DNA from 3 places in the Pseudomonas sp. Tof1 genome. Region 1 is predicted to be linked to each of the others. Evidence: riboswitches for the same ligand, from Rfam matches in the RefSeq annotation. Region 1 holds a riboswitch; each other region holds the start of a gene.
What was found. Region 1 has a riboswitch for cobalamin ahead of cobO (cob(I)yrinic acid a,c-diamide adenosyltransferase). Riboswitches for the same ligand answer to the same signal wherever they lie in the genome.

Region 1 (8,009 bases):
GCGCCGGTAGTGCCAGGGCAATGGGTGTGTCCTGGTGCAGTCGGGAGCCGTGGGCTGATACCCAGCTCAAGGAAATATTGCTGAGAGTTGGTCCATCAGTTGGGGCGGCTTGCAACAGGAAGGCAATATCCAGGAGGTGGCAGTCGACCATTTTCGAAAGGTTTGCGCTGCGGTCGCTCAGGAATGAACAGTGGACATCGAAGGGTCCAGTGCTGTCGAGTATTTTCCCGATGACCTGCGGGTCGTGCAGTTCGGGCAGGCCGATCCTGATGCATGACGGCATGTGCTCGTTGACCACCGAACTGATCAGTTCGTCATTGAGCCGCAGTATCTTCAAGGCATACTCATGGACTTTCAGCCCGGCGGGTGTCAGGCGTACTTCCTTTCCTCGCTCCAGCAGTTGCCTGTCAGTAAGCTGTTCCAGTTTCTTTATCTGCAGGCTGATGGCCGATTGCGTGCGGAAAAGCTTTTCGGCTGCCCGGGTGAACCCTCTGGTGTCGTTGACATAAACAAGAGCCCTGAGTAGATCCATATCGATGTTGATGAGTTTCATCGCGACAGGCTTTCAGTTGATAAGAGACTATCCTTCTCCTCCCTTTTTCGGCTGTCAGCGGAAGTTTGCTGGCATTCGTGTAGGGAGACTCCTGTTTAGGTTTGTGTAAATACTTGCTACTGCGTTTGTCCAGGCAACAGCGAACTGGCAGTAATAGCCAGCAGTATGATTGTCATGCCTGATAGCTGGATTGCTGTCAGCACTTCGCCGAGCAACGACCAGGACAGGATTGTCGCAATGACCGGCTGCAGGAGCAGCACTAATGAGCTGAATGAGGCCGAGAGCTTTTTCAGGGCAAGGGTCACCAGCAGTTGCCCGACCACCTGGCCACATAACACCAATGCCAGGAGCAGTAACCAGGTGGAACTGTCATGGGGGATTGGGGCGCCAGACAGAATAAACGTCGGAAACAGCAATAGGCTGCAACTTGCCGTGATGAGCAGCATGAGCAGGGCAGGTGTGCAGTCATACTCCCTGAGCTTCTTGATACTCACGATATAGCCCGCATAAAAGAACGCAGCGAGTAGGGCGATACCCTCTCCTGCGTAGTCGCGGGTAACCGGCTTACCCATGATACACAGCACGTACATGCCGCCGATCGCCAGCAACAGGAAAAGAATTTCGATCTTCCTGGGCTTGTCGATGATCCCGAGCAGTCCCATCAGTACCACGAAGAAAGGTGCGCAATTGGTCAGGAGAGTGGCGACCGCGACATCGGTGCGTCTGATCGCCAGATGCATCACCGCCAGGTCGGCGGTAAAGAACAATGTTGCCAGCAATGCCAGTCCGTAGAAGTTCCAGTTCCTGGGTAGGCGCAGTAGTTGCACGGGTTGGAGTGCACAGATCAGCAGCATGAACGGGATCGCCAACAGGACCCTGTAGAAGGCCGAGACTTCGGCATCGAAAGGCAGGGCCTTGACAATGACCGGCGCAACTCCTAACAGTGCGGAGCCGGTTACCAGTAACAGAATCCGGGAGTGACTGCGCTCGGCCCGCATGACTGGTCGATTCATGGTTGCAAGCCGGGATGCTTATTGGCGACCCGTGCCTTGAAGGCCTTGCGATCGACAACCGCTCGCGTGTGGAGGCCCGATAAAATGCGTTCCGAGCCATCGCTCGCCTCGACTGCGAACTCGATGCTTTTATCGGTTGCCTGGATGACAGTGGCACGCACGCTAAGGGTAAAGCCTGCCGGTGTCGGGGCCAGGTGCTGGCTGTCATGGGCGATGCCGACGGTCATGAGGGTATCGGGTAGCAAACCCTCGATGGCCATCATTGCCGCCAGCTCTGACAGCCAAAGCAGTATCGGTGTAGCGAGGGCGGGGATGTCATTGTTCCAGTGTGTGGCCAGGTCGATCGGTTGGACGGTATGTCTCAGCAGTCCGATTCGACCGATGAGGTCAGGCATGATCAGCTTCCTTGTGCAGGTGGCCGGGAGCGCTCTGGAGGATTTGCTCAAGGAGTAAAAGCATTTCCTCAAGCATGGGCATAGGGGTGTTGAGGGGCGGGGCAAAAATCACTGCGTCACCATGCCGATGTGCAGCAAAACCGCTGGCGGGATAGAGATTCAGGCCTTTGGCCCAGGCGAGCCGTACCAGGCTTTCGGCGGCTTGGGCACCCGGTACGAAGGGTGTTTTGCGAGGTTTGTCCTGGACTATTTCCACTCCCCATAACATGCCTGCCCCGCGAATCTGGCCAATGATGGGTGAGCTGTCCGTGCACCGCTGCAGATATGATTCGATGATTGGCCCGCGGCTGGCGGATAGAGGTACCAGGCCCTCGGTTTCGAGCACGTCCAGGACGGCATGGCCAACTGCGGCCCCTATGGGATGATTGGAATGGGTGTGGCCGTAGGAAAACACCCCGCTACCCAGTTCGATTGCCTCTTTGATCGCCTCTGTCACCAGGATGCCGGACAACGGGAAATATCCCGCATTGAGACCCTTGCCCAGCACACTGATGTCGGCCTTGACTTGACCGTGGTCCATGGCCAGCCAGGTGCCGGTGCGACCGAGGCCAGTCAGTACCTCATCGGCGATCAGCAGTACATCGTTGCGTTTACAGATGTCGCTGATCGTTTCCAGGTAGCCTGCCGGTGGGAGGATGGCCGCTCCTGAAGCTCCGGTGATGGGCTCTATGAGCAGGGCCGCCACTGCGTCGGCCCCGATCTGGCCCAGCTCGATTTCCAGTGCCTGGGCACAGGCGAGTTGGCAGGTCTTGCGGCTCTTGCCGTAAGGGCAGCGGTAGCAGTAGGGGGTGGGAATTGTTGGCCGTTGGTCGGGACTGCAGACATTGCGACGCCTGGGCCAATGACCGGATAGGGACAGGCTGGCCTGGGTCGAGCCGTGATAGCTGATGGTCCTGCTCAAGATATGTCTCTTTTTTGACCGGCCGACCTCGTCCCAGTATTGAATTGCAGTGCGGCAGGCTGCCTCCACGGCTTCTGAACCGCTATTGACGAAAAATGCTCCGGCCTGCCCGAGCTTGCTGCAGAGTCTTTGTGCCAATCGCTCGGCCGGGAGGTTCAGCGATTGTGTGCGATAGGCGGCGCTGAGCCTGTGGGCTTGCATCCGCATCCGATCGATGATGTATGGGTGGCCGTGACCCAGGGAGCAGGCTATGGCGCCGGAGCAGCCATCGAGAATCGTCCTGTTGTCATCGGTCATGATCGTGCTGCCCTGGGCCGAGAAGGCCATCGGGTAGTACTGACGCAGGTTTGGCTTGATCAGGTGCACGCCGTTGCCTCACTGAGGTGTTATGTGGAGAAACGTTATTCCCACCTTTACCCTCAGGAGAAATGAGTTTTCCTCGTGAGGCTCATTTCTCCTGTTCATGCCACCGTTCGCCGGGGCTGGCGGTCGACTTCAATTGACGCTCCACCCCCAACCCTCTAACCTTCCCGGCTTGTTTCAGGTGCTCTGTGGCCCGGTGTCAACAGAGTGAAACAGGGAAGCCGGTGAGCCCTTCGAGAGGCGCGATCCCGGCGCTGCCCCCGCAACGGTAAATGAGTCAAGACTGCGCTTTTCGCCACTGTGCCGACGGCATGGGAAGGCGCGCGGTCCCGCGTTCGCGCGCTCATGAGCCCGGAGACCGGCCTGATCCATTCCACAGCATCACGGCGGGCGATGCTGGACGGCTTTGGCCGTGCCTGCGTCTGCCCGCCGTTTGCGTTATCCAGCCCAACGGAGAGCTGTCATGAACGAGTCCCCCGAGCGCGACGAACGCCACCTGGCGCGCATGCAGCGCAAGAAGGCGGTGATCGACGAGCGTATCGCCAATGCCCCCAACGAGTGTGGCCTGCTGCTGGTGCTGACCGGCAACGGCAAGGGCAAGAGCAGCTCGGCCTTCGGCATGCTCGCCCGGGCCATGGGCCACGGCATGCAGTGCGGCGTGGTGCAGTTCATCAAGGGCCGCAACAGCACCGGCGAGGAGCTGTTTTTCCGCCGCTTCCCCGAGCAGGTGCGCTTCCATGTGATGGGTGAGGGCTTTACCTGGGAAACCCAGGACCGCCAGCGTGACATCGCCGCGGCCGAGGCGGCCTGGGCGGTGTCGCGGGAAATGCTCGCCAACCCGGAGATCGGCCTGGTGGTGCTCGATGAGCTGAATATCGCCCTCAAGCATGGCTATCTGGATCTGGACCAGGTGCTGAGCGACCTGCAGGCCCGTCCACCGATGCAGCACGTGGTGGTGACCGGGCGCGGCGCCAAGCCGGAACTGATCGACCTGGCCGACACCGTCACCGAGATGGGCCTGCTCAAGCACGCGTTCCAGGCCGGGATCAAGGCGCAGAAAGGCATCGAACTATGACTCAGGCGCGTCATTGCCCGGCGGTGCTGATTGCCGCGCCGGCCTCCGGCCAGGGCAAGACCACGGTGACAGCGGCCCTGGCGCGTCTGCATCGCAACCAGGGGCGCAAGGTCCGGGTGTTCAAGTGTGGCCCGGACTTCCTCGACCCGATGATTCACGAGCGTGCCAGTGGCGCACCGGTGTACCAGCTCGACCTGTGGATGGTCGGTGCCGAGGAAAGCCGCCGGCTGCTCTGGGAGGCGGCGGGCGAGGCCGACCTGATCCTGATCGAGGGGGTCATGGGGCTGTTCGACGGCACGCCATCGAGCGCCGACCTGGCGCGGCACTTCGGTGTGCCGGTGCTGGCGGTGATCGACGGTACGGCCATGGCCCAGACCTTCGGCGCGCTGGCCCTGGGGTTGGCGCGCTACCAGCCGGACCTGCCGTTCGCCGGGGTGCTGGCCAACCGGGTCGGTACCCCGCGTCATGCGCAATTGCTCGAAGGCAGCCTGACCGAAGGCCTGCGTTGGTACGGTGCGCTCTCCCGCGAGACCGGGATCGAGCTGCCGAGCCGGCACCTCGGGCTGGTCCAGGCCAGCGAGCTGAACGACCTGGATCGTCGCCTGGAGGTCGCCGCCGAGGCCCTGGGCGCCAGTTGCGAAGTCGCCTTGCCGCCGGCGGTCGAGTTCGCCGCACCGCCAGCAGCGGCCGTCGAGCCGCTATTGGCCGGTGTTCGAATCGCGGTGGCCCACGACGAAGCGTTTGCCTTCATCTATGGCGCCAACCTGGATCTGTTGCGCGCGCTGGGGGCCGAGCTGTGCTTCTTCTCGCCCATACATGATGCCGAACTGCCGCCGGCCGACAGTCTGTACCTGCCGGGCGGCTACCCGGAATTGCACCACCGGATGCTGGCGCAGAACCATTCGATGCTGGCGGCGATCCGTGGGCACCACGCGGCGGGCAAGCCGCTGCTCGCCGAGTGCGGTGGCATGCTTTACCTGCTCGAGGCGCTGACCGATGTCGACGGCCAGCGGGCCGAACTGCTCGGCTTGCTGGCGGGAGAGGCGGTGATGCAGAAACGCCTGGCCGCTCTGGCCCTGCAGGCCGTGGAACTGCCGGAAGGCTTGCTGCGCGGGCATACGTACCACCACTCGTTGACCACCACCGAGCTGGCGCCGATTGCCCGTGGGCAGAGCCCCAATGGTGGGCGCGGCGCAGAGGCGGTCTATCGTGAGGGGCGCACGACCGCCTCCTATGTGCATTTCTATTTTCCATCCAATCCCCGGGCGGTTGCCGCGCTGTTGGCGCCGCAGCCGCAGGATTGCATTTCTGAGCATGCCAGGGCCGGCGCAGTCGATGTGGGCGCAGGCACTGCGCAGAGGCCATGACAGACAAGGTTTTTTCCATAGAGGAACGCGAGGCCATCTACCGGGCCATCGCCGAGCGGCGCGACATGCGTCACTTCAGTGGCGGCACGGTGGCGCCGCAACTGCTGGTGCGGCTGCTGGAGGCGGCGCATCAGGCGCCGAGTGTCGGCCTGATGCAGCCCTGGCGGTTCATCCGCATCAGCGATCGCGCGTTGCGCGGGCGGATCCGGCAGTTGGTGGAAGACGAACGGGTGCGTACCGCCGAGGCCCTGGGCGAGCGCTCCGACGAGTTCATGAAGTTGAAGGTCGAGGGCATCAACGACTGCGCCGAGGTGTTGGTGGCCGCGCTGATGGATGGGCGTGAGCGACACATTTTCGGTCGCCGGACGTTGCCGGAGATGGACATGGCGTCGTTGTCCTGCGCGATCCAGAACCTCTGGCTGGCCTCGCGGGCCGAGGGGCTGGGCATGGGCTGGGTGTCGTTGTTCGAACCGCAGGCGCTGGCCGACCTGCTGGGCTTGCCTGAGGGCGCCAAACCGCTGGCGGTGCTGTGCCTGGGGCCGGTCGAGGCGTTCTACCCGGCGCCGATGCTGGCACTGGAAGGCTGGGCGCAACCGCGTCCGTTGAATGAGCTGTTGTATGAAAACTACTGGGGAGTGAGTCAATGAGTGTGGCGTTGTTGAGTGTCGCCGGGGTTGCGCTGGATGCGCTGCTGGGCGAACCCAGGCGCTGGCATCCGCTGGTGGCGTTCGGTCGTCTGGCCGATCGCATCGAACAACGCTTCAACTCCGGCGGCCGTGGCTGGCGCAGCCATGGCGTGACGGCCTGGGTGCTGGCGGTGGTGCCGCTGACGCTGCTGGCCACGGCCCTGTCGTGGGCGCCCTGTATCGGCTGGCTCATCGAGATCCTGTTTCTCTACTGTGCCCTCGGCATGCGCAGCCTGGGCGAGCATGTGGCGCCGGTGGCCCAGGCGCTGCGCAGTGGCGACCTGGAACTGGCGCGCCAGCGCGTGGGTTACCTGGTCAGCCGGCAGACCTCGGAACTGGACGAGGCCGCGGTGGCCCGCGCCGCGACCGAGTCGGTGCTGGAGAACGGCAGCGATGCGATCTTCGCCGCGCTGTTCTGGTTTGCCGTCGCCGGCGTGCCCGGGGTGGTGCTGTACCGACTGAGCAATACCCTTGACGCCATGTGGGGCTATCGTAACGAGCGCTTCGAGCGTTTCGGCTGGGCGGCGGCACGGATCGACGACCTGCTCAACTATATTCCTGCCCGGCTGGTGGCCTTGACCTACGCTCTGCTGGGCAAGACCCGCCTGGCGCTGAAGTGCTGGCGCACCCAGGGACCGACCTGGGACAGTCCGAACGCCGGGCCGGTGATGGCGGCCGGTGCCGGTGCCCTGGGGGTCGAACTGGGTGGCGCGGCGATCTACCACGGCGAGTTGCACCAGCGTCCGCAATTGGGGGAGGGCCCGGCTGCCGATGCCGACGCGATCGATCGCGGCTGGCAATTGGTGCAGCGCGGGGTATGGCTATGGTTGCTGGTTCTCTGTCTGGGAGCTGAGTTTTATGCTTGAGCACGGCGGGCGGTTGCGCAAGGCGGTGGAACAATACGGGATTGCCGAGGCGGATTGGCTCGACCTGTCCAGCGGCCTGGCGCCCTGGTCCTGGCCGATTCCGGCGATTCCCGAGCGCGCCTGGGCGCGTCTGCCGGAAACCGACGATGGCCTGGAACTGGCCGCCTGCGCCTACTACGGTGCGCCGCTGGCCCTGCCGGTACCCGGCTCCCAGGCCGCGATCCAGGCGTTGCCGCAATTGCGCCGCAGCGGCAAGGTCGGCGTGCTTTCACCGTGTTATGCCGAGCATGCCGAGGCCTGGCGTCGCAACGGTTACATCGTGCGCGAAGTACTGGAGCACGAGATCGACTTCTTTCTCGACAGCCTCGATGTGCTGGTGGTGGTCAACCCGAATAACCCCACCGGCCTGAAGCTGTCGGCCGAGCAGTTGCTGGACTGGCATGGCCGCCTGGCCCAGCGCGGCGGCTGGCTTGTGGTCGACGAGGCCTTCATGGACAACACCCCGCAGCATAGCCTGGCGGCGCATACCCATAAGGTCGGGCTGATCGTGCTGCGCTCGTTCGGCAAGTTCTTTGGCCTTGCCGGCGTGCGGCTGGGCTTCGTCCTCGCCGAGTGCAAGCTGCTCAAGCTGCTGGCCGAGCAGATCGGTCCCTGGGCCGTGGCGGGGCCGACGCGGGTATTGGGACAGGTGTGCCTGGCCGATAGCGATGGCCACACCCGGCAGCGGCAG
Region 2 (8,009 bases), 2.2 Mb from region 1:
CGAACAGGTAGTCGATGGAGGGACGCGAATAGTGCACGCGCGCCTCGCAACTGAAGGAAAACGTGCGGTCCTGCTCCACCGACAGGTGATAGCCGGGTGCCGCGAAATACAGGGTGCCGGGGCTGATCAGCTCCTTGTCGGCCGGTTCCCTGACCGGCATCGGCACACGCCGGGCGAATACCTCGGCCAGGTGGCTCTGGCGCTCCTCGGGCAGGTGCAGCACCACGATGATCGGCAGGCCGAAACCTCTCGGCAACTCGCCGAACACCGTCAGCAACGCTTCGACACCGCCAGCCGAAGCCCCCATCGCTATGGCTTCGACACGCTGTCGCTGGGTGAACTCAAGGGCCAGTCTGTTCATAGCTTGCGATAGATCCGCTCTTGCTTGACCAAGGTCTCGAACTGCTTGCCAAAGGAGGAAAATTCCAGGGTTTCCTTGTTGCCCAGCGCGAGGAACCCCCGGTAGCAGAGCGACTCGTGAAACAAGCCAAAGGCTCTATCCTGAAGCTTTTTATTGAAATAAATCAATACGTTACGGCATGAAATTAATTGAGTTTCTGAGAATACGCTGTCGGTTGCCAGGCTGTGATCGGCGAAGGTCACGTTCTCACGCAGCGTCTTGTCGAAAATCGCATAGCCATAAGCGGCCGTGTAGTACTCGGAAAACTCCCGCTGCCCACCCGCCAGCTGATAGTTACGGGTATAGGCAGGCATGTTGTCCAGGGAAAAGATCCCCTGCTTGGCCTTTTCCAGCGAACTGGGATTGATATCGGTGGCGTAGATGATGGTGCGTTCCAGCAGGCCTTCCTCGCGCAGCAGGATCGCCATCGAGTAGACCTCTTCCCCCGTGCTGCAGCCGGCCACCCAGATCTTGATCGACGGGTAGGTCCGCAGCAGCGGCACCACCTCCTGGCGAATCGCCAGGAAATGGCTGGGGTCGCGAAACATCTCGCTGACCGGAATGGTCAGGAACTGCAGCAGTTGCATGAACGCCGCCGGGTCGTGCAGGACCCGTTCCTGCAGCGCGGAGATGGTTGCGCAGTCGAACTGGCGCATGGCGTGAACGACCCGGCGCTTGATCGATGCACCGGAGTAATCGCGAAAATCGTAGCTGTACTTGAGGTAGATCGCCTCGATCAACAGGCGTATTTCAATGTCGATATTCTGCTGCACTAGATCCTTTCCATTTTCGGCAACCACACGCGAATCAGCGAGAACAGGCGGTCCAGGTCGATCGGCTTGGCCAGGTAGTCGTTGGCGCCGGCCTGCAGGCAGCGTTCCTGGTCGTCCTTCATCGCCTTGGCCGTCACCGCGATGATCGGCAGCTTGCGCCAGCGCGGGTCCTTGCGGATTTCGACGGTGGCTTCATAACCATCCATTTCCGGCATCATCACGTCCATCAGCACCAGGTCGATGTCCTCGACCTCATTGAGCCGCTCGATCGCTTCGCGGCCGTTACGCCCGATCTCGACCACCGCGCCCTTGTGCTCCAGGGCGCTGGTCAGGGCGAAGATGTTGCGCACGTCGTCGTCCACCAGCAGGATCCTGCGACCTTCGAAGACCTTGTCGCGGCTGCGGGCGGTCTTGAGCATGCGCTGACGTTCATGGGACAACTGCGATTCGACTTTGTGCAGAAACAATGTCACTTCGTCGAGCAGGCGCTCCGGCGAGCGGGCGCCCTTGATGATGATCGAGCGCGAATACTTGCGCAGGTCGGCCTCTTCATCGCGGGTCAGGTTGCGTCCGGTGTAGACGATCACTGGCGGGAACGAGCGGATCTCGTCGGTGGACATCCGCTTGAGCAACTCGTTGCCGAGCATGTCCGGCAGCTTGAGGTCGATGATCATGCAGTCGTAGACATTCTCGCGCAGCAGGTCCAGGGCCTCCTGAGCCAGCCCCACCGCGGTGATCTGGATGTCGTCGTCGCCGATCAGCCGGGCGATGCTGTCACGCTGCAGGTCGTCGTCCTCGACCAGCAGGACGCGCTTGACCTTCTGGGTCAGCTTGGCCTCGAGCCGGGAGAAGACCTCCTTGAGTTCCTCGCGGGTGGTCGGCTTGACCGCGTAGCCCATGGCGCCCATGTGCATGGCGGTTTCGACGCGGTCCTCCACGGAAATCACGTGCACCGGGATGTGCCGGGTAGACGCCTGCTCCTTGAGGCGTTGCAGCACGGTCAGGCCGGAGTGATCGGGCAGGCGCATGTCCAGCAGGATCGCATCCGGGATGAACTGCGCCGCCAGCCCGAAGCCCTCGTCGGCACCGTGGGCCACCAGGCACTGGTAGCCCAGTTCATGGGCCAGGTCGTAGAGGATCTGGGCAAAGCTCGGCTCGTCCTCGATCACCAGGATGCTGCGGGTGGTGAACGGCGCCTTGTCACGATCGTCGGCGAAACGCTCAATCGGCGTTTCGATCGCCGCCGGCGGCTCGACACGGGGGCTGGCCGCCATGATCGACGGCACGTGGGCCGGCACCGGAGCCTGGGTGACCTCGTTGGTGGCCATGGTGTACTCGCGCGGCAGCGCCAAGGTGAACACACTGCCCCGACCCGGCTCACTGGCCACACTGATCGAACCGCCCAGCAGCGCCGCCAGGTCGCGGGAGATCGACAGGCCCAGGCCGGTACCGCCGTAGCGCCGGTTGGTGGTGCCATCGGCCTGGTGGAAGGCCTCGAAGATGCTTTCCTGCTGCTCGGCGGCAATGCCGATACCGGTGTCGCGCACACTGAAGACAATGCCGACACCGGGCCGGCTGGAAACGGTCAGGTTGACATGGCCCTGCTCGGTGAACTTCAGCGCGTTCGACAGCAGGTTCTTGAGCACCTGCTCCAGGCGCTGGCGATCGGTGAACAGCATCTCGGGCGCGCCCTCCTCGATCACCACGCTGAATCCCAGGCCCTTGTCGTTCGCCAGCGGCAGGAACAGGTTGTCCAGGCCTTCAACGAGCCGTGCCACGCTGGTGTTCTCGGGGCGCACCTCAAGCTTGCCCGCCTCGACCTTGGCGATATCGAGAATGTCGTTGATCAGGTTGAGCAGATCGTTGCCGGCGGAATAGATCGACTCGGCGAACTTGACCTGCTCGTCGGTGAGGTTTTCTTGGGGGTTCTCCGCCAGCAGCTTGGCCAGGATCAGCGAACTGTTGAGCGGCGTGCGCAGCTCGTGGGACATGTTGGCGAGGAACTCGGACTTGTACCGGCTCGAACGCTGCAGTTGATCGGCCCGTTCTTCCAGCTCGACCTGTGCCTGGTTCAGCTCGCTGTTCTTGCGGTCCAGTGCGTCGCGCTGTTCGGCCAGGGCAGTGGCCTGCTCGGCCAACTGCTCGTTGCTCTGCTCCAGCTCGGTCTGCTGGGTCTCCAGGTGCACCTGGGACTCCTTGAGTACCCGGGATTGCTCCTCCAGTTCCTCGTTGGCGGTCTTGAGCTCCTCCTGCTGCACCTGCAACTCTTCGTTGAGTTGCTGGGTCTCGGCCAGTACCTCCTGCAGGCGCTGGCGATAGCGGGCGGCCTCGACGGAAGTGCCGATACTGCCGGCAATCAGCTCCAGCAATTCGATGTCGCGCTCGACGAGCTCACGCAGGAAGCCCAGTTCGATCACGCCGTTGACTCGCCCATCGTCGCGGGTCGGCACCACCACCACGTGGCGTGGCAACCCCTCGCCGAGACCGGAACTGACCTTGAAGTAGTCCTGCGGAAGTCCGTCGAGACGAATCAGGCGGTCCTCGGTGGCGGCCTGGCCGACAATACCTTCATCGGTAAAGACCTCGACCCGCTGCTGCTCCTGCTCGCGAGACAGACCATAGGTGGCGATGCGCCGGAAACCACCATGCTCCTCACGGACATACAGGACACCCACGGCACTGCCCAGGTACTGGGCGCAGAACTGCAGAATATTGCGCCCCAGGGGGCTCAGCCCGAGCTGGCCGAGCATCTGCGTGGACAGTTCGTTCTGACCGCCACGCAGCCAGGCCTGCTTCTCAAGGCGCTCGGAACTCTTCAGTTGCGACTCGAGATTCTTCCCATAACTCGCTGAAAGATTTAGTAAATCCCTTCTACCAACGTAAGCCAGGAGCGCACTCAGGCCCAGCACGAAGACCAGATAGGCAGTGATGCTCCATAGGGTGGTACGCCGCACATCGTCATTGCGGGACAGGCGCAGTTGCTGCTCGGTGTCGATGGCATTGGCATACTCGCTGCGGATCTCGTCGGTCAGGCGCTTGCCACGCCCGGCCTTGATCGCTTCGCGATAGTCGCCCTTACTGCGCTGCAGATCGATCATCGATTGCGCGTATTCGGTCCAGGCCCCCTGCAGGGCCTCGATGCGCCTGAAACGATCGACCTGCTGCGGGTTGTCCGCCACCAACTGCTGCAAGCCGCGCAGTTCGGCAATGATCTTCGGCCTGGCGACTTCATAGGGGTCGAGGAAGTGCTCATCGCCGGTGATCAGGAAACCGCGCATGCCGGTTTCCAGGTCCACAGACAGCGTCATCACCTCATTGATGTTGTTGATCACCCGGTCCGTGTGCTGCACCCATTGGATCACCGAAAGCAGATAGCTGATCAGGGAAACGAAGAACACTGCGCTGAGCACACCCACCCCAAGCGGCAGGCTGATGTTGCGACTCAGGAGTTTGCGAAAACTGCTCTCATCAACCGAAGACGGTGAATTCATTTCGGGCCCCGGAGGAAGTCTTGAAAACCAAGGAGTTTGACGTAATTTTGTAAAAAAAGGATCCATTTTTCTCACAGCGTAGAAGGCATTTTCCTGCCTCGCACTGCCCAGCATCAATCAGACCCGCTATCCTACTCTCTTGTACAGCAAAATATTTTTGTACAAGAAATAGAACTTGTGGCAATTGGCCGCTTACCAATACAAAAGACAGGCACCTTCCTGCTCCGCTTTCACTTTTTTGGGAAACCCCTTATGTGCGCAGCCAGCTCCACCATCCTGGTCGTCGAAGACGACGCCATTGTCCGCATGCTGATTGTCGATGTGCTGGAGGAACTGGAGTTCAGGGTCCTGGAGGCCAGCGGCAGCGACGCGGCCCTGGAGTTTCTCAATGACACCACCACCCCCATCGACCTGCTGATGACCGATGTCGGCTTGCCCGACATGGACGGCCGAGACCTGGCGAGGACCGCGTGCCAGGTCCGCCCCGGACTCTCGGTGCTGTTTGCCAGCGGCTACGCCGACAGCCTCGAAGTACCCGCCGGCATGCAGGTGATCGGCAAGCCGTTTTCGATCGATCAGCTCAGAGATAAGATTAAAAACATTATCTAACTAGTTGTTTTTATTGGGATTATTATTCTAGAAATAACTTTAGGTTCGGCTTTTTACCGCAGCCCTCCCCACCTTTTCTCGACCCGGTGGTCACCCTGCAGCTCAGTTGACGCACCGGTAGATGGCATGCTTTCCTACTCGCCTGTTCTGGGTGCCCTTCACAGGGTGAAACGGGAAACCGGTGCGTCGGCGGATGCTTCATCATGCCTGACAAGTCCGGTGCTGCCCCCGCAACGGTAAGCGAGAGAAGCGTCAGATCCACTGTGCCAGCCGGCATGGGAAGGTGATGCTGGAAGGTTCGAGCCAGACTGGAACCCCTCGCGAGCCCGGAGACCGGCCCGGAAATATCGAATGACAAACCTGCGGTGGGCAGGCGCTGTTGAAACCTCCGGGCCCGGCCCGCCGAGGTTTTTCTGCGCGTGGCCGCCTGCTGAAGACCCAGAGGGAAGCGCCATGTCCGTCACCACCGCCAGCCATTCCGGCACCGTCACATCGACCCGCAGCCAACGTCTCGTCGCCGCCATCGGCGCCAGCGTCCTCGGCGTGCTGCTGGTTTATTTCGCCGGGTTCTCGCACATCGATGCGGTCCATAACGCCGCCCACGATACACGTCACAGCGCCGCCTTCCCTTGCCACTGAGCCGTGCCACCGAGAACCCTGCCATGATCAAGCGTATCGCCCAAACCGCTGGTTTCAGCGGACTGCTGGCCGCCCTGCTGCTGACCCTGCTGCAAAGCTTCTGGGTCGCCCCCCTGATTCTCGAAGCGGAAACCTACGAGAAGGCCCCGGCCAGCGAAGCCCATGAGCACACCGGCGCCGCCATGGCCGGGCATAGTCACGAAGGCCACGATGAAGCCGCGTGGGAGCCGGAAGATGGCTGGCAGCGCGTGCTCTCCACTACCGGCGGCAACCTGGTGGTCGCGGTCGGTTTCGCCCTGATGCTCGCCGGCCTGTATACCCTGCGTACGCCCAATCGCACTTCCCAGGGGCTGCTCTGGGGACTGGCCGGCTACGCCACCTTCTGCCTGGCACCGACCCTCGGCCTGCCGCCGGAACTGCCCGGCACCGCCGCGGCGGACCTGCTGCAACGGCAGATCTGGTGGGCCAGCACCGCGGCCTCCACTGCCGTGGCCATCGCCCTGGTCGTGTTCGGCCGGCATTGGCTGCTCAAGCTGCTGGGCGTGGCCATTGTCGTGGTGCCCCACGTGATCGGCGCGCCGCAACCGGACGTGCATTCCAGCCTGGCACCAGAAGCGCTGGAGGCGCAGTTCAAGATCGCCTCGCAACTGACCAACGCGGTGTTCTGGCTGGCCTTGGGCCTGATCAGCGCCTGGCTGTTCCGTCGCAAGGCCGACACTCGGCACCGGGCATGACAAAGCCCCCGCGCAGCCAGCCCTGGCGGCTGGCTTCGGTTGCCGGCAAGGCTGCGAGGCGTCGGTCCTGCGGCAACTGCTGGAAAGTGCCCTGCAGAGCTGTCGACTCGACCTCTCGGCAGTCACCGGACTGGCCAGTATCGATGGAAAACGCCATGAGCCGGGATTGCTGGAACTCGCTCGACAACTGCAACTGCCACTGCTGTTCTTCAGCGCCACGGCGCTGCAACCCTACGAGCCACATCTGAGCCATCGCTCCAGCCTGGCTTTCGCCCATACCGGCTGCCACGGCGTTGCCGAAAGTGCCGCCCTGGCCCTGGCCGAACAACAGGGACAGTCCCCGGCAAGCCTGCTGATTTCACGCCAGAAGCACCCGCAGGCGACCTTCGCACTGGCCTGGACCGGGCAAAACCCTGGATAATCCCCTCCTCCTGCATGAGCGTTGTTCATGTGAACCCAGGATTTACCCGCAAACCCACCCGGCGAGCTCCGCGTGCGTTCGACGCGAAACCAGCGACTGCCGTCAGGGCTTCGCGGATAAATCCGGTGCCCATGGAACCTTGCGCGCAGCCCGTTCAGAGAAGTTTATGACCGTCTATTTCATCGGTGCCGGCCCCGGCGATCCGGAACTCATTACCGTCAAGGGCCAGCGCCTGATCCGCAGTTGCCCGGTGATCATCTATGCCGGCTCACTGGTACCTGCGGCCGTGCTGGAGGGCCATGGCGCCAGCCAGGTGATCAACAGCGCCGAACTGCACCTGGAACAGATCATCGAGTTGATCAGGGCGGCCGATGCCCGCGGCCAGGATGTGGCCCGGGTGCATTCCGGCGACCCATCGCTGTACGGCGCCATCGGCGAGCAGATTCGCCACCTGCGCGAGCTGGGCATCGCCCACGAAATCGTCCCCGGGGTCACTGCCACCGCTGCCTGCGCGGCCCTGCTCGGTGCCGAGCTGACACTGCCGGATATCTCCCAGAGCGTGATCCTGACTCGTTACGCCGACAAGACCGCGATGCCCGCAGGCGAGGAGCTGGGCGACCTGGCCCGGCACAAGGCGACCATGGCGATTCACCTGGGGGTCAACCATCTGGCGAAGATCGTCGCCGAGCTGCTGCCTCATTACGGCGCGGACTGCCCGGTTGCGGTGATTCACCGCGCCACCTGGCCCGACCAGGACTGGGTGCAGGGCACGCTGGCGGACATCCAGGCCAAGGTCGAGGCCAAGGGATTTCGGCGCACGGCGCTGATCCTGGTGGGACGGGTACTGGGCAGCGACCATTTCAGCGAATCATCCCTGTATCGGGCCGGTCATGCCCACTTGTATCGACCCTGAACAGGCGGAGGAAAGAACGATGCCCGAAC
Region 3 (8,009 bases), 2.4 Mb from region 1:
GGCGCGGTTGGTGCGGTCGATATTGTTTTCGTCGGCCAGTTGCGGGGTGGTGACGCCGGAGAGCAACTGGTAGTCGTCGCAGGTGCTGAGCAGTTCCAGCAGGATCAGGAAGTGCCCCAGGCGCGTCACGCCCTGGGAGTCGGCGATGCGTTGCATCAGTTGCGCGGCCTGGCCGATGGTGTCCTTGCAGCGGAACTCGATACCGTACTGGGCCCGTTCCAGCAGCGGCGCCAGGGTTTTCAGCTCGGCGAAGATCTGGTGGCCTTCCTCGAACAGTTCGTCGGTGAAGTTCACCAGCATGTCGCGCTTGGGCACCACCTCGTCTTCGGCCACCTGGCTGATCCAGTTGTGGGGCAGGTTGGGGCCGGTGAGGAACAGGGTGTAGGGATGGAAGTTGCCGATGTAGTCGCCGATGAAGACCTTGCCGGAGCTGGCGACGATCAGGTGCAGCTCGTATTCCTTGTGGAAATGCCAACGTACCAGCGGGCACGGGAAGCCGTGCTGGCGGTAGATGATGGAGAGGCCGTTATGGTCATCCATCAGTTCATAGGAGGGATCGGTGATACGGGTCGTTCGAGTCATTGGAAGCGCTTTTATTATTATTGCTGCTCGATAATGCCTCCTTCGTCGGCCATCTGCCAACCTTGCGCCAGGTTTCGGATAAGCTGAAACAGGCTGGACGGCGTCTATCGTGCCCATTTCCAGGAGCAAAACGGTGAAGAGCGTTCTATTGATCGGTATCGGTTCCGGCCACCCGGAGCAGATCACCCTGCAGGCTATCAGGGCCCTGAATCGCGCCTCGGTGTTCTTCCTGCTGGACAAGGGACGGGCCAAGGCAGAGCTGGTGAACCTGCGCAGGGAGATCTGCGAGCGCTACATCGAACAGCCGGGTTATCGCCTGGTGCAGGTCAGCGACCCGCTGCGAGAGGACGATGAAGATTCCTATGAAGCCGGGGTCGAGCGTTGGCATGCGCAGCGCGCCGGATTGTTCGCCCGGCTGATCGACGAGGAACTGGGCGAGAACGAGTGCGGCGCCTTTCTGATCTGGGGCGAGCCGGGCCTGTATGACAGCACCCTGCGGGTACTGGAGCGGGTAGTGGCGCTTGGCGGCCCGGCGTTCGAGGTCGAGGTGATCCCCGGGATCAGCAGCGTGCAGGCGCTGGCGGCGCGGCATCGAATCCCGTTGAACCGCATCGGCGAACCGATCCGTATCACCACTGGCCGGCGCCTGGAAGCGGCCGACCTGGACAATGTGGTGGTGATGCTCGATGCCCATTGTGCCTTCGGCCAGTTCGTCGACCAGACCCTGGACATCTACTGGGGAGCCTACCTGGGCACCGAGGACGAGCTGCTGGTGAGCGGCAAGTTGCATGAAGTGCACGGACAGATCCGTGAATTGCGTGAGGCTGCCCGGCAACGCAAGGGGTGGATCATGGATACCTACCTGCTGCGTCGCCCGCTGGGTTCGTAGGACAGATCCTGGTAGCAGCGATTTGGCGATATTTCAGGTGTCGCTAAGAGACCGTTCTTACGGAGAAGGAGGGCGATGTCGTTTAGTGTCCGCAGGCTCTCAAAATTCCTGGGATACCTCTGTGGAACGCCATGCGCCCCGTACCCGCTATTGATCGATTTCGTCGCCTGTTCCTGACGCTGGCCCTGTGTCTGTCCAGCCTGCCGGTTTTCGGGCAGTTGCCGGTCGACCTGCCCTACAGCGGCGGAGTGTTCAGCGTCGATCCGGCGACCCTGCAGGTCACCCTGCACCGTGACGATGGCCAGGTCTCGGTACTGAGCGCGCCGGCCTTTTCCGACAGTGCCCGGGCCGACGGATTGACCGGGCGCAGCTGGCGTATCAGCCACGGTGCCAATCGCTTCCGGGTCGAGGCCGGGATCGAGCAGGACGCCTTGCGCCTGTCGATCCGCGCCGATCAGCCGGGGCTGCTGGAGTGGCCGCGGCCCCTGGAGGCCGCAGCCATCGAGGCCTATGCTCTGCCGTTCGGGGAGGGCGCCTATGTCCCCGCTGACGATCGCCAGTGGCTGGACTGGCTGTTGCGCCGCTATGAGCCGGATGCCCTCAACGGCCTGCTGTCGATGCCCTTCTGGAGTGAGTTGCGGGGCGACCACTCGATCACCTGGCTGATCGAAACGCCCTTCGATACCCGTTTCGGCATGATCGAGCAGGATTCGCGACCGTTGCCGCGGATCAGTCACGAGTTCAACCGGTTGGCCGGGGACGCGCCCTTCACGGTCAGCATCAGGGTCGGCCCGGCCGATCCGTTGTATGGCGCGCGTTTCTATCGCCAGTGGCTGGAGGCCCGTCACCGCCTGGTTTCGCTGAAACAGAAAATTGCCCGGCAGCCGCTGGTCGCCCGGCTTGGCGGGGCCGCGCATATCTATCTGTGGGGGGCGGGGCCGCTGAAAACTGCGGATATCAAGGACTGGCCGGCGTTCCTGAGGTTTTTTGCCGCGCGTCGCCAGGATCATCGGCACCTGGCATCGAGGTTGTGGGCGGCGTTCGACCCACCGGCACGGGAAAGTTTCGAGGCCGCGTTGCAGGAGGCCGGTGACTGGAAGAGCGGGGTGTCGCTGTTTCGTCGGCGCGAGGTGACCCGTGCGCTCAATACGGCATTGCAGGCGGCGTTGCCACTGGTGCCGGTCGAGCCGCTGCCGGGCAATCACGATCCGGCGGCGAATGTGGCCTGGGGGCAGCAGGTCCGCGGGCAGTTGCTCGACGCGTTCGGCCCCTGGCTGGCATCGCCCCGGCGCTGGGGCGGCGGTCTGTCGCTGGAGACCGTGGAGGCGCTGCGCAAGGCCGGCCTGAGCCGGGCCTGGCTGGGGGCGGACGACTGGCGCGATGCGCTGTGGCACCCCGAGGCGGTGGAGGCGGCCAAGGCTGCCGGTTATCTGGTGGCGGTGTATGACAGCTACGGCAGTGCGCATCCCTCCAACCTGCGGGCCACCTGGGCCACGGCGCAGATGGGCGACGAACTGGCGGCGGCGGGCTATCGCGACAGCCGGGGGAAAAGCTGCGCGGCTTCAATGGCCGTGGGGTCTATGTCAATTCCCGGGTGGTCGAACCCTATGCGCAACGGCGTATCAGTGCGGTTGCCCGTGGCGCCCGCCTGAACAGCTACTTTCTCGATGTCGATGCCGCCGGTCCCGAGTTCAGGGACTATACCCCGGGCCGGGAAACCAGCGAGCGCGAGGATGCCGAGGCGCGCAGGCGCCGCTTGCAGTTTCCCGGCACCGAGCTGGGGCTGGTCACCGGCAGCGAGGGTGGGGTGGCCTTCTATGTGCCCAGCATCGCCTACAGCCATGGCATCGCCACCCAGCCGTTCGCCTGGATGGACCCGGATATCGGCAAGAACAAGCAGTCGCCGTTCTACCGTGGCGGGTACTGGCCGCCGGAGACCCCGGACCTGTATTTCAAGCCGATACCGCTCAAGCCGGCGGTCGCCCGCTTCGTCACCTCGGCGCAGTTTCGCCTGCCGCTGTATCAGCTGGTGTTCCACGACAGCCTGGTCAGCACCCACCATTGGGAATATGGCTCGCTGAAGTTCTCCAGCGAGCGGGAAACCACGGCGTTGCTGCAGTTGCTGTACATGGTGCCGCCCCTGTATCACCTCAACGACCAGGTGCTGGCCCGCGATCTGCCGTTTATTCGGGCCTATGACAAGGTGTTCCGGCCGTTGCACGAAAGGCTGTTCACCGAGCGGCTGAGCGATTTCCAGGTGTTTTCGGCCGATCGCCTGGTTCAGCGTACCTCGTTCAGCGACGGCACCCTGATCACGGTGAACTTCGCCAGGAAACCCGCCCGTTCGCCGGAGGGCCGGCTGTTGCCGCCGCGTTCGGCCCTGGTGCTGGCGCCGGATCGGGGGCCGCAACTGATCGAGATCGCCCGGTTGTTCCTGCCTTCGACATGAGGCCTCAGGCCTTGCGGTTTTTCGCCTCGATCCACTGGGCCATGTACTGGGTGCTCTTGTGATGGTGATGCCGCAGCATGGCGCCGGTGAAGTTGTCGCGCCGATGTTGTGCCAGTCGCTGCCGGCATTGCTCGATACGCGCCACCAGGGCCGGGCCGTGCTGGCGCCGGTCGTAGCGGGCGGCCAGCAAGGCGTGGCCGGCGGCCTGGGCCTGCCGCCAGGCCGCCGGGTCCTGGTAGAGCTGCACGGCGGCCGCGGCCAGGGCTTCGGCGCGGGTCTCGATGGCGCCGGGCCAGGGCAAGTCGCCGTGCATGGCTTCGGCACCGATCGGCGTGGTGACGTTTGGCGTGCCGCAGAGCATGGCATCGGCGAGCTTGCCCTTGATCCCGGCGCCAAAGCGCAACGGTGCCAGGCAGATGCGCGCCGCACTCATGACCTGCAAGGCATCCTCGGCCCAGTTCAGCACGTGAAAGCCCTGGGTCGGGTTATGCAGGGCGGTGGCCTTGGGCGGTGTATAGGCGCCGTAGACGTGCAGTTGCGCGCTCGGCAATTGCTGGCGGATCAGCGGCCAGAGGGTGGTTTTCATCCAGAGCACCGCGTCCCAGTTCGGTGCGTGGCGAAAGTTGCCGATGCTGAGGAAATGCGCGCGCTCCTCGAACGGCCGAAAGGCAGCGGGCTGATCGAGCATCAGCGGGCACCAGTGCAGCAGCGCCGGCGGCAGCCGGAACTGCTCGGTCAACAGGCGAATCTCGACATCGGAGATCATCAGGCTCAGGTCCGAGCGGTAGATCGCCGCGATCTCGCGCTGGGCCTGATCGGTTTCGCTCATCTGCTGGAACACCTGCGGCAGGTCGGGGGCAAACAGCGTGCTGAAGTCGTTCGGGTCCGGATCGGCCTTCAGGCGTTCCTTGAGCTGCTGCTGGCGGGCGTCGCGCAGGCTTTGCAGGTCGGAGGTTTCCAGCACGCGGATGGCGTCGGGGCAGTGCTTCTCGACCCTCCAGCCGAACTGCTCCTCCATCATGAAGCGGTCGAACAGCACCACATCCGGCTGCAGGGCGGTGATGAAGGTGTCGAAGCTGCTGTTGTTGAGCTCGATGGCCTGTTCGTCGATTCCCAGGCTCTGCAGGTCGGCCTTGTGCTCGCCGACGCTGGCGGGGCTGGCGAAGGTGATGTGCCAGCCGGCTTCGAGGAAGCTTTCGAGAATCTGCATCATGTGCCCACCGGCGGCCGAGGAACGGGGTTCGGGCCAGACATAACCGATGACCAGGACGGTGGTGGTGCCGGTGGCACTCATGGGCGGGGCTTCCTTGAAACGGGCAGGGTGAAAGGGGGCGCAATTAAACCACAGCGGCCGTCGAGATTGACCTGCTCCCGCGCACTGCGTAGCCTTGCAGGTTCGAGGTTCTTCGGCATCCGGCCGAAGCTAAGATGGGAACGCGGCAAGCCGCGGCTGCCCCCGCAACTGTGAGCGGTTTGATAGTCTTGCCTGGCCACTGCCCCTTGGGGCGGGAAGGCGCAAGACCCGGTGATCGGGCGACTGCCGAACACCCGCCCGCAAGCCAGGAGACCTGCCTCGTGACAGAATTTCACTTAAACCGGGCGGGGTGATCCGGTGGCGAACCTACCCGCGCCTGTTCCGGCAGCGGTTCTCGTCCCGTATGCCCGCTATTTTTGCCAAGGGGCATCCCGATGAAAACACTGGCCAAGCTTCCTGTCACCATCGTCACCGGCTTCCTCGGCTCGGGCAAGACCACCTTGTTGCGCCACATGCTCGACAACGCCCAGGGCCGCCGCATCGCGGTGATCGTCAACGAATTCGGCGAACTCGGCATCGATGGTGAAATCCTCAAGCAGTGCTCGATCGGTTGCACCGAGGAAGAGGCGGTCGGTCGCGTCTTCGAACTGGCCAATGGCTGCCTGTGCTGCACCGTGCAGGAAGAGTTCTTCCCGGTGATGCGCGAACTGGTGGCACGGCGCGGCGATCTGGACCACATCCTCATCGAAACCTCCGGCCTGGCGTTGCCCAAACCGCTGGTCCAGGCGTTCCAGTGGCCGGAAATCCGCAGTGCCTGCACCGTCGATGCGGTGATCACCGTGGTCGACAGCCCGGCGGTGGCCGCCGGTACCTTCGCCGCCTTCCCCGACCAGGTGGACGCCCAGCGCAAGCTCGACCCGAACCTGGACCACGAGTCGCCGCTGCACGAACTGTTCGCCGACCAGTTGTCCAGCGCCGACCTGGTGATTCTCAACAAGACCGACCTGATCGCCCCCGAAGACCTGGCCAAGGTCCGCCTGGAAGTGGCCGAGGAACTGCCACCGGCGGTGAAGATCGTCGAGGCCAGCAGCGGTCGCCTGCCGCTGGACGTGCTGCTCGGCCTGGGTGCCGGCTCCGAAGAACATATCGACAGCCGTCACAGCCACCACGATCACCACCACGACGGCGATGATCACGACGATCATGACCACGATGCCTTCGACTCGATCTCCATCGACCTGCCGCAAGCCGATGAAAGCCTGCTGCTCGATGCCCTGACGCAACTGGTGGTCAAGCACGGCATCCTGCGGGTCAAGGGCTTCGCGGCGATCCCGAACAAGCCGATGCGCCTGCTGATCCAGGGCGTGGGCACCCGTTTCGACAAGCACTTCGACCGTGCCTGGGGCGCTGACGAGCCGCGTGTCACCCGCCTGGTGCTGATCGGTCAGGAACTGGATGCCGCCCTGCTCGAGTCGACCCTGCGCGCGGCGCTGACGGTCTGACCCCATGCACCTGCTCAGGACCCAGCCCGGCGGTTTCGTGTCGGACGACAACATTGCCGACCTGGGACAGACCCCCGCCGAGTTGGTGATCCTGTGCAGCGGTGATTCCAGCCTGGCGTTGCTCGCCGAAGCGGCGCAGCAACTGCCGGACGATTACCCCAGCCTGCGCCTGGCCAACCCGATGCAGGTGCAGAATCATGCCTCGGTCGACCTGTATGTCGACCAGGTGCTGCAACACGCCAAGGTGATCCTGCTGTCGTTGCACGGCGGGATCGGCTATTGGCGCTACGGCATCGAGCGCCTGGTGCAACTGGCCGAGCGCGGCGTGGCGCTGATCCTGGTGCCGGGCGATGACCGTCCCGACCCGGAACTGAGCGCCCTGGGCAACGTCCCGGCGGCCGAGGCCGAACGGCTCTGGCATTTCCTGCGCCAGGGGGGGCTGGGTAACGCCCTGCAACTGTTCAATTGCCTGGCCAGTACCTGGCTGGGGCGCGATTACCCGTGGCACGAGCCTCGCGCCTTGCCGCGCACGGCGATCTACCACCCCCGCGTGGTCGATGCGCGACTGGCGGATTGGCGTACCGACTGGCAGGCCGACCAACCAGTAGCGGCGCTGCTGTTCTATCGTTCGCACCTGCAGGCGGCCAACACCGCCTTCGTCGATGTGTTCTGCCAGCGCCTGCAGGCGGCCGGGCTGAACCCGTTGCCGATCGCCGTGGCCAGCCTCAAGGAGCCGGCCTGCCTGGCGACGGTCGAGGACTGGCTGGACGAAGTGTCGGCGGCGGTGATCCTCAATACCACCGGTTTTGCCCAGTCGACCCCCGAGGCGCCGCACCTGCGGCCGTTCCGCCGTGACATTCCGGTGATCCAGGCCATCTGCGCCCAGGACAACGAGCCCGGCTGGCAGGCCAGCGAGCAGGGCCTGGGGCCGCGGGACCTGGCGATGCACATCGCCTTGCCGGAACTGGACGGACGGATCATCAGCCGGCCGATCAGCTTCAAGGACCTGGCCTGGCGCAGCGAGCGCAGCCAGAGCGACGTGGTCTGCTACCGGGCCCAGCCCGAGCGCATGGACTTCGTCGCCGAACTGGCGCGGCGCTGGGTCGACCTGGCACGGCTGGACAACGGCGCCAAGCGCATCGCTCTGGTCCTGGCCAACTATCCGACCCGTGACGGCCGCATCGGCAACGGTGTCGGCCTGGACACGCCGGCCGCGGCGCTGAATATCCTGCGGGCCTTGCAGGCGCAGGGCTACCCGGTTGCCGAACTGCCCGAGAGTGGCACCGGCCTGATCCAGGCCCTGCTCGGCGGCGTCAGCAACGATCTCGACAG

Region 2: it holds a riboswitch for cobalamin, as region 1 does, so the genes downstream of both, ACZ5KU_RS14530 (CbtB domain-containing protein) here and cobO (cob(I)yrinic acid a,c-diamide adenosyltransferase) in region 1, are expected to answer to the same signal.
Region 3: it holds a riboswitch for cobalamin, as region 1 does, so the genes downstream of both, cobW (cobalamin biosynthesis protein CobW) here and cobO (cob(I)yrinic acid a,c-diamide adenosyltransferase) in region 1, are expected to answer to the same signal.

What each region holds. Positions count from the first base shown of each region.
Region 1 covers NZ_AP024344.1:5,407,383-5,415,391, reverse strand. The annotation lists gene ACZ5KU_RS24290 (LysR family transcriptional regulator) at 1-553, opposite strand, end outside; gene ACZ5KU_RS24285 (DMT family transporter) at 670-1,566, opposite strand; gene ACZ5KU_RS24280 (thioesterase family protein) at 1,563-1,961, opposite strand; gene ACZ5KU_RS24275 (aminotransferase class III-fold pyridoxal phosphate-dependent enzyme) at 1,954-3,288, opposite strand; cobalamin riboswitch at 3,448-3,666, shown strand; gene cobO (cob(I)yrinic acid a,c-diamide adenosyltransferase) at 3,749-4,360, shown strand; gene ACZ5KU_RS24265 (cobyrinate a,c-diamide synthase) at 4,357-5,727, shown strand; gene bluB (5,6-dimethylbenzimidazole synthase) at 5,724-6,374, shown strand; gene cbiB (adenosylcobinamide-phosphate synthase CbiB) at 6,371-7,279, shown strand; gene cobD (threonine-phosphate decarboxylase CobD) at 7,272-8,009, shown strand, end outside.
Region 2 covers NZ_AP024344.1:3,167,693-3,175,701, reverse strand. The annotation lists gene ACZ5KU_RS14555 (chemotaxis protein CheB) at 1-361, opposite strand, end outside; gene ACZ5KU_RS14550 (CheR family methyltransferase) at 358-1,173, opposite strand; partial or broken gene ACZ5KU_RS14545 (response regulator) at 1,173-2,432, opposite strand; partial or broken gene ACZ5KU_RS14540 (CHASE3 domain-containing protein) at 2,504-4,664, opposite strand; gene ACZ5KU_RS14535 (response regulator) at 4,917-5,273, shown strand; cobalamin riboswitch at 5,406-5,629, shown strand; gene ACZ5KU_RS14530 (CbtB domain-containing protein) at 5,727-5,912, shown strand; gene ACZ5KU_RS14525 (CbtA family protein) at 5,936-6,646, shown strand; gene ACZ5KU_RS14520 (cobalamin biosynthesis protein) at 6,669-7,067, shown strand; gene cobM (precorrin-4 C(11)-methyltransferase) at 7,234-7,980, shown strand; partial or broken gene ACZ5KU_RS14510 (NUDIX hydrolase) at 8,000-8,009, shown strand, end outside.
Region 3 covers NZ_AP024344.1:3,028,983-3,036,991, forward strand. The annotation lists partial or broken gene ACZ5KU_RS13920 (helix-turn-helix domain-containing protein) at 1-582, opposite strand, end outside; gene cobF (precorrin-6A synthase (deacetylating)) at 716-1,471, shown strand; partial or broken gene ACZ5KU_RS13930 (glycoside hydrolase) at 2,167-3,920, shown strand; gene ACZ5KU_RS13935 (glycosyltransferase) at 3,925-5,214, opposite strand; cobalamin riboswitch at 5,303-5,510, shown strand; gene cobW (cobalamin biosynthesis protein CobW) at 5,610-6,677, shown strand; gene cobN (cobaltochelatase subunit CobN) at 6,682-8,009, shown strand, end outside.